DNA from 3 places in the Paenibacillus sp. FSL M7-0420 genome. Region 2 is predicted to be linked to each of the others. Evidence: riboswitches for the same ligand, from Rfam matches in the RefSeq annotation. Region 2 holds a riboswitch; each other region holds the start of a gene.
What was found. Region 2 has a riboswitch for thiamine pyrophosphate ahead of MKX51_RS12985 (ABC transporter ATP-binding protein). Riboswitches for the same ligand answer to the same signal wherever they lie in the genome.
Positions count from the first base shown of each region.

Region 1 (3,271 bases), 3.0 Mb from region 2:
ACCGCATAGGTGGCGGAGATTTTGAGCCCGGAGAACAGGGAGGGCAAGGAGCCGGGAAGCTCCAGCCGGGTGAAGATCTGCCACTTGCCCGCACCGGCCATCTTCATATAATTCATCATCACCCGGTCGCTTTGGGCCATTCCGCCCATGGCTGCAACAGCTACGGGGAAGAAGCAGACGAGGGTGATCAGGATGATTTTGGGCAGCAGGCCGAAGCCGAACCAGATAATCAGCAGCGGGGCCAGCGCAATGGAGGGCACATTCTGGCTGAGGATCAGCAGCGGATAGATCGCCCGCTTGACCCAGGGCAGCAGATGCAGCAGCAAGGCGGTGAGCAGGCCGATGCCTGTGCCGACCGGGAAGCCGATCAGGGTCAGCCGCAGCGTGGCGGCGGTGTGCTCCCAGATCCCGGAGGCGTTGTTCTTCGATTCACGCGCGATATCCGCGGGGCTGGGCAACTGGTAAGCCGGGATGTCGAACAGCATGACCGATAGCTGCCATATCCCGACAAAAAAGAGGACCGCCACAAAGGGCGGCCACACTAGCTTCCAGGTGCTTCTCACGGCCGGTATTTCTCCGTCAGCTTCTCCATGCTGATGCCGCCCGGATTATGGGCGATCTTGATCTGTGAGATGACACTAGGACTGCCGGAAGCGATCAGCGCCTCATGCATGTCGCGCACAATATCCAGCAGCTCGGACAGCTCGCCTTCCATCGTGGTCTCCAGCGGATTCACCTGATGCTTCACGCCTGACTTTTGAATGACCTCTATAGCCTTGTCCACGTAAGGGATGGAATCCTCGTTGTTCGGTGTCTTGGGAATTACCTGAATGCTGAGCAGTGTGTTAGCCATGATCAATCATTCCTTTCAAGTTAGGTATAAGATTCCCGTCATGCGGGCTCATTATGATTCCGGCAAAAATTCATTCGTAAACGTACTCTCCGCATCCAGCGGCTTATCCAGCAGCTTCAGGCCGTACATCCAGTCGGCGTAATTCTTCCAGATCTCAAGCTTCTGCTCACCCCAGCGCGGGGCGTCGTCCTTGTATTTCGGGCTAAGCCATTTCTGGCTGGCCAGCACCAGCTTGGGGTCCAGATCAGGGACAGCATCGGACAAGACCGTCGCGGCTTCTTCCGGGTGGTCGATGGCGTACTGATAGCCTTTTGACGTAGCCTTAAGGAAGGCCTTCACCACTTCAGGGTGCTCGGCGATCTCCTTCTCGCTGGTGGTCAGCACCGGAGTGTAGTAATCCAGCTGCGGAGCGTAATCCTTCAGATACAGCATATCCAGCGGCTCCCCGCGCAGCTCCGCTTCCACGCCGGTCCAGGCATAGAAGATCCAGGCGAAGTCAATATCCCGCTTCACGGCTGTAAAAAAGTCCGCTTCGCCGATATTCACCAGCTTCACCTTGGAGACATCCCCGCCTTCGGGGTCCATGATGGCTTTCATGGCAGCCTGCTCCGCAGGGGAGCCCCAGCCTCCGTACGTTTTGCCTTCGAAATCCTTCGGCGTCTTAATATTGCGGTCCTTCGGAGCCGCGAACCCGGAGGTATTATGCTGAATGATTGCAGCAATCGATACCAGCGGCACATCCTGCAGACGGGCCAGGGTCAGCGCCTCCTGGGCGCTGATGCCGAACTGGGCTTCACCAGAAGTGACCATTGTGTCGGAACCGGCAGCGCCCGGCTGTACAATCTGCACATCAAGACCTTCCTCCGCGTAATAGCCCAGCTCCTTGGCAGCATACAGGCCGGTATGATTCGTGTTCGGCGTCCAGTCCAGGGCAATCTTGACCGGGGTCAGCGCCTTAGGTGCATCCGTGGGTGCGGCTGCGGTTGCATCAGGTGCAGCTGTGCTGTTACCGGCAGCAGGTGCGCTGGCCCCCGCATTGCCGCTGTTGTTCCCGCCGCCACATCCCGCGACCGCGAGAACCAGCATAGAGCTGATCAGCAGCATTCCTGTTGTTTTTTTGACTCCCATTTCTCTTTTTCTCTCCTTCCAGCAACCCCTGGTCTTCAGAGCTTACAGAAACCCTATTCCTGTACATCCTTAGAATCAAAAAAGCGTCCCGAAGATCGGGACGCCAGTGACTTGCGTGAGGGGATTTCAGCTTCAGTACCGCTCAAGGCACTGTGCTGAATGAAGATTCCTACGCTGGCATTATCCAGATCAGGTGTAAGGGTCAGTATCTTGTGGGATACAATCTCAGCCGGCCAATTCCAGCACCCCTGGTTCTATAAAGTTCACGGGTATTGCTATGTTCTTACGGTGTATTATAGACGGCAGTCCTGCCGTTGTCCACCCTTTGTGTCTTAATCCCTCGTATAATGCCGCTTCTTGCGGCGGCTGCGGATGCCGTTCCAGATCTCTCTCAGCGTTAAGCCGACACTGACGGTGATCCCGGAGAAGGTCAGGAACAGAGCCAGATACTCGAACGCGGAATACTCCAGCATTTTACTCCAGTCGATCTGGCCCTTCAGATCCTCGATGACCTGATTCATCCCGTATATCCCGCTGATGACCGTGAATACCGTGAGCACCATCAGGAGTGTATCCCGCCGTTTGGCCTGGAATTTGTCCTGGTACTGGAACAGGTCATTCAGGGTCATTTTCACCTCATCGAACAAGGCATCATTGCCATACACCTTACGCAGCTGAAAAAAAATCTCCCGCCCCTGCGACTGCGAGATCAGCTCCAGAAAATAGAATTTGGCCGAGAATTTGTTGATCAGGAAGATCAGATTCTCGATCTCGTCGTTGTCGTGGTTGATACGCAGCCGGGAGTGGAGGTTGGCGAGCTTCAGCAGCACGATTTTATGAAAAATACTCAGCAGCATTCCGTAATAATACTCGCCGTACATCTGGCTGATCAGCTGGGCGGCAATCTCCGGCTTCGCCCGGCTCACGCAGCAGAAGGTCTGCTCATTGGTCATATAGTAGGTGTCCGGCCCCCAGCGGCTATAGCAATGCTCCCGGGTATACTGCTTGATATAGTCTGGATCACTTGCGCTCATATAGGGGGTGCCGTCGATGCTCAGACCGTCCACTTGGGAGGCCCGGTAGAGCAGCTCGACACTGATCTCTTCCTCATCCTCCGGGAGATTAACGCCGTAGAAGGCCTGCACCAGCATCCGTTCATCGACGAAGAAGGGCAGGGTCTCGAAATAATTGCCATTCGTCTCTGCAGGATCGAGATACGGCTCCAGCCCGGCTGCCAGATGCCTGAACACGAAGTCCTCTACCCGGGCAAAAGACTTCTTATGACAATGG
Region 1 is NZ_JBBOCJ010000001.1:106,966-110,236, forward strand. Features, by position in the region: gene MKX51_RS00480 (ABC transporter permease) at 1-563, opposite strand, end outside; gene MKX51_RS00485 (thiamine-binding protein) at 560-853, opposite strand; gene MKX51_RS00490 (ABC transporter substrate-binding protein) at 905-1,981, opposite strand; TPP riboswitch at 2,131-2,241, opposite strand; gene MKX51_RS00495 (hypothetical protein) at 2,314-3,271, opposite strand, start outside.
Region 1: linked by a shared signal. The riboswitch ahead of MKX51_RS00490 (ABC transporter substrate-binding protein) and the one ahead of MKX51_RS12985 (ABC transporter ATP-binding protein) in region 2 are both predicted to bind thiamine pyrophosphate.

Region 2 (3,271 bases):
TCCAAGAACCATACCTAGCTTATCCATGCCGGGCACGCTGTTCTTCGCCGCACTCGGCAGCTTGCGCAGTCCGATCAGCACAGCGATGATGCCAATCGGAATATTAATGAGGAAGATCCAGCGCCAGGAATGGTATTCAACCAGCCAGCCCGACAATACCGGACCAATAGCCGGAGCGAACAGGACGGGAATACCCATAATGCCCATGACTACGCCAACCTTACTTTTAGGAGCCAGTCTGTATACATAGGCCATTCCGACAGGGAGCACACAGCCGCCGCCCAGTCCCTGAATAACCCGGAAAACAATCAGCCACTCGGCGCTGCTTGGTGTAGCGCACAGAATCGAGCCTATCGTGAACACAACTACCGCCGTCAGGAAGACCGTCTTGGCCCCGAACCGGTCAGACAGCCAGCCGGACAGCGGAATAACGGAAGCCTGGGCCAGCATATATCCGGTAACTACCCACTGCAGCGTATGCAGATCTGTCTTGAAATCCACCACCAGCCTGGACAAGGCTACGTTCATCGCCGTACTGTCCAGTACAACCATAAATACTCCTGCAATGATGGCCAGCAGCGGAACCAGAATGCCGGACAGCCGGAAATCGGCTTCCTGCTTCAAGGTCTGATCCATGTCTCTTCTCCTCCTGAGCTGTCCGCGTTCTAGATTGACCTGCGGGCAGATTGTTCTATATAATGAGTGAACGGACAACTGTCCGTAAGCGCAATTCATAGTCTACGGACAATTGTCCGTTGTGTCAATTCTTTTCTGAAAGGGGTTCTCATGAAAAAGCCAGACACCGATGCTGCGCAGCTCCCGCGCTCAGCTCCGCAAGCCATAGAATCCGCCCCGCCCGAGTCCGCCGATCCTTATGTACAGCGGATTCTTGAAGCTGCCCGCCAGTTGTTCACCGAGAGCGGTCTTGAGGCGGTCAGCATGTACAGCATTGCCAAGCGAGCAGGCATAGGACAAGGCTCCCTGTACCGCCGCTTCACGGACAAGGGTGAGATCTGTTCTGCACTGCTGAAGGGCAGCGCAGATCAATTCCTGTCCGGGCTGGAGCAGCAGGTGGCTGCCAGTGCCGGTGAAGCTCCGGCTCTCGCTCAGCTGCAGAGCAGCATTGAGCAGATTGCCGATTTCATTGAGCAGTATGCCGAGCTGCTGAATATGATCAAAGCCGAGTTCACCGGCAAGAAGCAGCTGACCCAGTTTGAGCATCCTTTTTTTCAGCGGCTGGGGGTGATGATGACAGAGCTGCTGCAGCGCGCTGCGGCGGGCGGTGAGATTATTGACATTGATCCGGCCTTTGCGGCCACCGCCTTAATCTCTGTCCTCAGCCCCGATCTGTACCTGTATGAGCAGAAGCGGCACCATTCCTCCAAGCTGGACATCTCCCGGGGCATCGTCACTTTATTCGTGACCGGTCTGGCGAAGCGCTGAGCGTCTGCTCTTTACAAGAGAAGAATTTGTGGTATATTAAGTAGCAATTACCAATTCAATAGCAACATTATTCACTAGGGGAGTCGGCCGACTGAGACGGAGCTTAAGCTCCGGACCCTTTGAACCTGATCTGGATCATACCAGCGGAGGGAAGTGGAGCAGAATGTATCAGTGGTTCACGTCACAGGGCCGCAGCTGACTGTACCTTCCGCCCCATTCATTCCTCCGGGAATGAATGGGGCTTTTTTGTGCTCAACGCAGTATCTATACCAATCCGGGGAGGCTTCGTACATAGTCTTATGATCAACATTAGCAATCTATCCTATGCTTTCGGGACGGGCTCGTCCCGTACCCCCGTCTTCTCAGGGCTATCCATGAATGTGCAGCGCGGCGAATTCATTTCTGTCGTAGGCGGAAGCGGATGCGGCAAAAGCACCTTGTTCAAAATCATCGCCGGCCTGCTGGAGCCGGACAAAGGCAGGATTACGCTGAACGGAGCCGAGTCCGCGGCAGCAGCGAAGAGGCTGGGCAGTGTGGCCTACATGCCGCAGCAGGATCTCCTCCTCCCTTGGCGCACCGTGCTGGACAATTGTCTGCTGCCTTGGGAACTCAAGCGCAGCCGTCCCAAAGCGGCCGCTGTGGCCGAGATCCGTACCCTGCTGCAACGCTTCGGCCTTGAGGGAACCGAAGGGGCTTATCCCCAGGAGCTGTCCGGCGGGATGCGCCAGCGCGTGGCGGTCCTCCGCACCGTGGCGGCGGGGAATGATCTGCTGCTGCTCGATGAGCCGTTCGGGGCGCTTGATGCCATTACCAAGCGTTCATTGCAGCGCTGGCTGTTGGAGTTATGGGCAGAGCTGGACAAGACGGTGCTGTTCATCACCCATGATCTGGAGGAGGCTCTGCTGCTCAGTGACAGAATCTATCTAATGACGGGCAGTGGCGGCAGCGGGATGCAGGAATTCCCAGCCGGTATCCCCCGCCCGCGTCATCACAGTCTGAATTATGAGCCGCAGTTCGCCGCCCTGCGCCAGGAATTGGAGCTGAAGCTATATGAGAACCGCCGCTCCTAGAAGATTGCTCCAGCATTACGGTCCGGCTGCCCTGCTCGCCCTGCTGACGCTTGCAGTCTGGGAGACTGTAGCCCGGCTGGGCCTGGTTCCTCCCTTCATCCTTCCGGCTCCGTCTGCGGTGTGGATGGCATTGATGGAAGAGCGCCATCTATTGTTCGGGGTACATCTGCCCGCCACACTGCTTGAAGTGCTCACAGGCTTCGCACTATCCGTGGTCTGCGGCAGCCTGCTGGGAATCGCCATGCATCTGTTCCGTCCGCTGGCCAAGGCGCTGTACCCGCTGCTGATTATCAGCCAGACGGTTCCGCTGATCGCCCTCTCTCCCCTGTTCATCATGTGGTTCGGCTACACCCTATGGAGCAAGGTCGCCGTTGTCTTCCTGACCGCTTTCTTCCCGGTGGTCATCGGCACCTATGACGGGTTGTCCAAGAACACGGACGCCTACCGGGAGCTGCTGTTGACATATGGCGCGAACCGCTGGCAGATTCTCGGGAAGGTGGGCGTTCCGCTGGCTTTACCCTCTTTTTTCTCCGGGCTGAAGCTGTCGGCTGTGTACTGTGTGATCGGTGCAACTATTGGGGAATGGCTTGGGGGCAGCCAGGGGCTGGGCTATTTCAGCCGCAGAATGGCCGGGAATCTGCAGAGCGCCAAGATGTTCGCCGCCGTTGTCTTATTATCCCTACTCGGTATCCTGCTGTTTCTGGCAGTCGCCGCGCTGGAGAAGATTATTCTGAAGAAAAGAGGACGTTATTCATGAC
Region 2 is NZ_JBBOCJ010000001.1:3,082,160-3,085,430, reverse strand. Features, by position in the region: gene MKX51_RS12995 (DHA2 family efflux MFS transporter permease subunit) at 1-636, opposite strand, end outside; gene MKX51_RS12990 (TetR/AcrR family transcriptional regulator) at 787-1,443, shown strand; TPP riboswitch at 1,510-1,612, shown strand; gene MKX51_RS12985 (ABC transporter ATP-binding protein) at 1,692-2,513, shown strand; gene MKX51_RS12980 (ABC transporter permease) at 2,494-3,270, shown strand; gene MKX51_RS12975 (ABC transporter substrate-binding protein) at 3,267-3,271, shown strand, end outside.

Region 3 (3,271 bases), 4.4 Mb from region 2:
GAAGAAGTGCGGAATAATCCGCTGCTGCGCGCCTCGTTCTTCTGGGCGCTGCGCTACGGCGATTCCGCTACGAAGCTTCAGGTGACCGAGGCTCTCCGCTGGATTGAGGACGAGGAGATGTCCGAGGTACTGCGCGGAGTTCTGGAGCAGGAGCCGCTGAAGGAGGACCGCCTGCAGGAGGCGGCATTGTTCAGCCTTCAGCGGCTGATCGGGGAGAACCTGAATGAAGCCGGCGGCTCGCCCGGCGAAGAGCAGGAGCCTGCGGCTGCTCCCGGACCCAAGGGGATGCTGCCCGGAACCGGCGGCTTATCGCCGTCCACTACCCGTATTTGAAGCAATTGCTGTTGTAAGAACACCTACTTGTAAGGAGGCCAATGTAATGTACAAAACGATTGTAATCGGAACAGGCCCGGCCGGGCTGACTGCCGCGATTTATCTGGCGCGTGCGAACCTGAGCCCGCTGGTCATTGAAGGCTTGCAGCCGGGTGGACAACTGACAACGACGACAGAAGTGGAGAACTTTCCAGGCTTCCCTGAAGGGATTCTGGGTCCGGACCTGATGGACAATATGCGCAAGCAGGCGGAACGCTTCGGCGCTGAATTCAAGAACGGCTGGGTGGAGTCGGTGGACTTCTCACAGCGCCCGTTCAAGGTGACCGTGGACGGGATGGGTGTACTGGAAGCAGAATCAGTTATTATTTCAACCGGGGCCTCTGCAAGATATCTGGGCATCCCGGGCGAGCAGGAGAATGTGGGACGCGGGGTCAGCACCTGTGCGACCTGTGACGGCTTCTTTTTCCGTAATAAAAAGATTGTCGTCGTCGGCGGCGGAGACTCCGCCATGGAGGAAGCCAGCTTCCTGACCCGCTTTGCGTCCAGCGTAACGCTGGTTCACCGCCGTCCCGAGCTGCGGGCCTCGAAGATCATGCAGGACCGGGCGCGTGACAACAGTAAGGTAACCTGGGCCTTGAACCGCACACCGGTTGAAGTAACGGTAGGAGAGACCGGAGTGAAGGGCCTTACGGTGCTTAATAATGAGACAGGTCTGACAGAGCTGGTAGAAGCAGACGGCGTGTTCGTAGCGATTGGACACACACCGAACACAGCCTTCTTGGGCGGGCAAATCAACACGGATGCTAATGGCTATATCGTGGTGAACCCGGGTACCACCGAGACCAACATCCCAGGCGTATTCGCCTGCGGCGATGTGCAGGATACGCGTTACCGTCAAGCGATATCGGCAGCAGGGACCGGCTGTATGGCCGCCATGGATGCCGAGAAGTTCCTGGAAGGCACGATGGTGCACGACTGGAGCGAATCGCTGGACAAATAACGGGTTTACAACAATTACCCAAACTGGTAAAATGCATTTAATTAGATAAGATACCCACTAGGGGAGCCTGAATAGGCTGAGACGGGAAAATTGAATTTCCGGACCCTTGAACCTGATCTGGATCATACCAGCGTAGGAAAGTGGAGTCGGACCTTTTTTGAATACAGTCTTATTTGGCTGTTCCTTTAATAAAGCCGCTCCAGGTGGAGCGGCTTTTTGACTTGCAGGAATCTATAGATTCTTCAGCTCAATCTGCTGCGTGACCTCTTATCTGATGAGTGTACAGAGCGAAGAGGAGGAGATTGAAATGACAGGAATGCTCAAGAACGAAGAGGTGAATCTTTCCGGATTCCCCGCGAGCCGTAAAGTGTATGTGGAGGGCTCACGCCCGGATATCCGGGTTCCGATGCGGGAGATCAGCCTCAGCAGAACCGAAGGCGTTGCCGGGGAAGAGGACAATGCTCCGCTGCGGGTCTATGACACAAGCGGTATGTACACGGATGCTGCGGAGGAGACGGACATTCGGAGGGGACTGCCGCCGCACCGTTCATGCTGGATTGAGGAACGCGGCGATTCGGAGGAATACACCGGAAGAGCCGTCCGGCCGGAGGATAACGGAATCCGCAGAGAAGGGGCTGCCGCAGAAGCTCATCCAGGACTGTGCAGGAATCCCCGGCGGGCCTATGCAGGCGGCAATGTGACTCAGCTGTATTATGCAAGGCAAGGGATCATAACACCGGAAATGGAATATATTGCGATCCGTGAGAATATCCGGCCGGAGTTCGTAAGGGATGAGGTGGCCGCTGGCCGCGCCATCATTCCGGCCAATATCAATCACCCGGAGAGTGAGCCGATGATTATCGGCCGTAACTTCCTCGTGAAGATCAATGCGAATATCGGAAATTCTGCGGTCACTTCTTCTATTGAAGAAGAGGTGGAGAAGATGCGGTGGGCAACCCGCTGGGGGGCAGATACCATCATGGATCTCTCCACCGGCTCTAAGATCCATACCACCCGGGAGTGGATAATCCGCAATTCTCCTGTGCCGGTCGGGACAGTGCCCTTATACCAGGCGCTGGAGAAGGTGAACGGCATAGCCGAGGACTTAACCTGGGAGCTCTACCGTGACACGCTGATTGAGCAGGCGGAGCAGGGAGTGGATTACTTCACCATTCATGCCGGGGTACTGCGGCGCTATATTCCGCTGACTGCCCGGAGAATGACCGGCATCGTATCCCGGGGCGGATCGATTATGGCCGCCTGGTGCCTGGCTCATCAGCAGGAGAACTTCCTGTACACACACTTCGAGGATATATGTGAGATTATGAAGACGTATGATGTGGCCTTCTCGCTGGGGGATGGCCTGCGTCCCGGCTCTATCGCCGATGCCAATGATGAAGCTCAGTTCGCCGAGCTGGAGACACTGGGAGAACTGACGCTACTAGCCTGGAAGCACGATGTTCAGGTCATGGTCGAAGGTCCGGGCCATGTGCCGCTGCACAAGATTAAGGAGAATATGGACAAGCAGCTTGAGATCTGCCACGAAGCCCCTTTCTATACCCTCGGCCCGCTGACTACGGATATTGCACCCGGTTATGATCACATCACTTCGGCCATCGGGGCAGCGATAATCGGGGGGCTCGGGACGGCGATGCTGTGTTACGTTACACCTAAGGAGCATTTAGGCCTGCCTGACAAGAATGATGTGCGCGAAGGCGTCATTACCTATAAAATCGCTGCACATGCCGCAGACCTCGCCAAGGGACATCCGGGGGCGCAGGACCGGGATGATGCGCTGTCCAAGGCGCGGTTCGAGTTCCGCTGGCGCGACCAGTTCCATCTCTCCCTCGACCCGGAACGGGCGCTCGCGTATCATGACGAGACCCTTCCGGCAGAGGGGGCGAAGCAGGCGCATTTCTGTTCGATGTGCGGTCCTAA
Region 3 is NZ_JBBOCJ010000001.1:7,451,766-7,455,036, forward strand. Features, by position in the region: gene MKX51_RS32255 (tetratricopeptide repeat protein) at 1-333, shown strand, start outside; gene trxB (thioredoxin-disulfide reductase) at 380-1,333, shown strand; TPP riboswitch at 1,383-1,489, shown strand; gene thiC (phosphomethylpyrimidine synthase ThiC) at 1,641-3,271, shown strand, end outside.
Region 3: linked by a shared signal. The riboswitch ahead of thiC (phosphomethylpyrimidine synthase ThiC) and the one ahead of MKX51_RS12985 (ABC transporter ATP-binding protein) in region 2 are both predicted to bind thiamine pyrophosphate.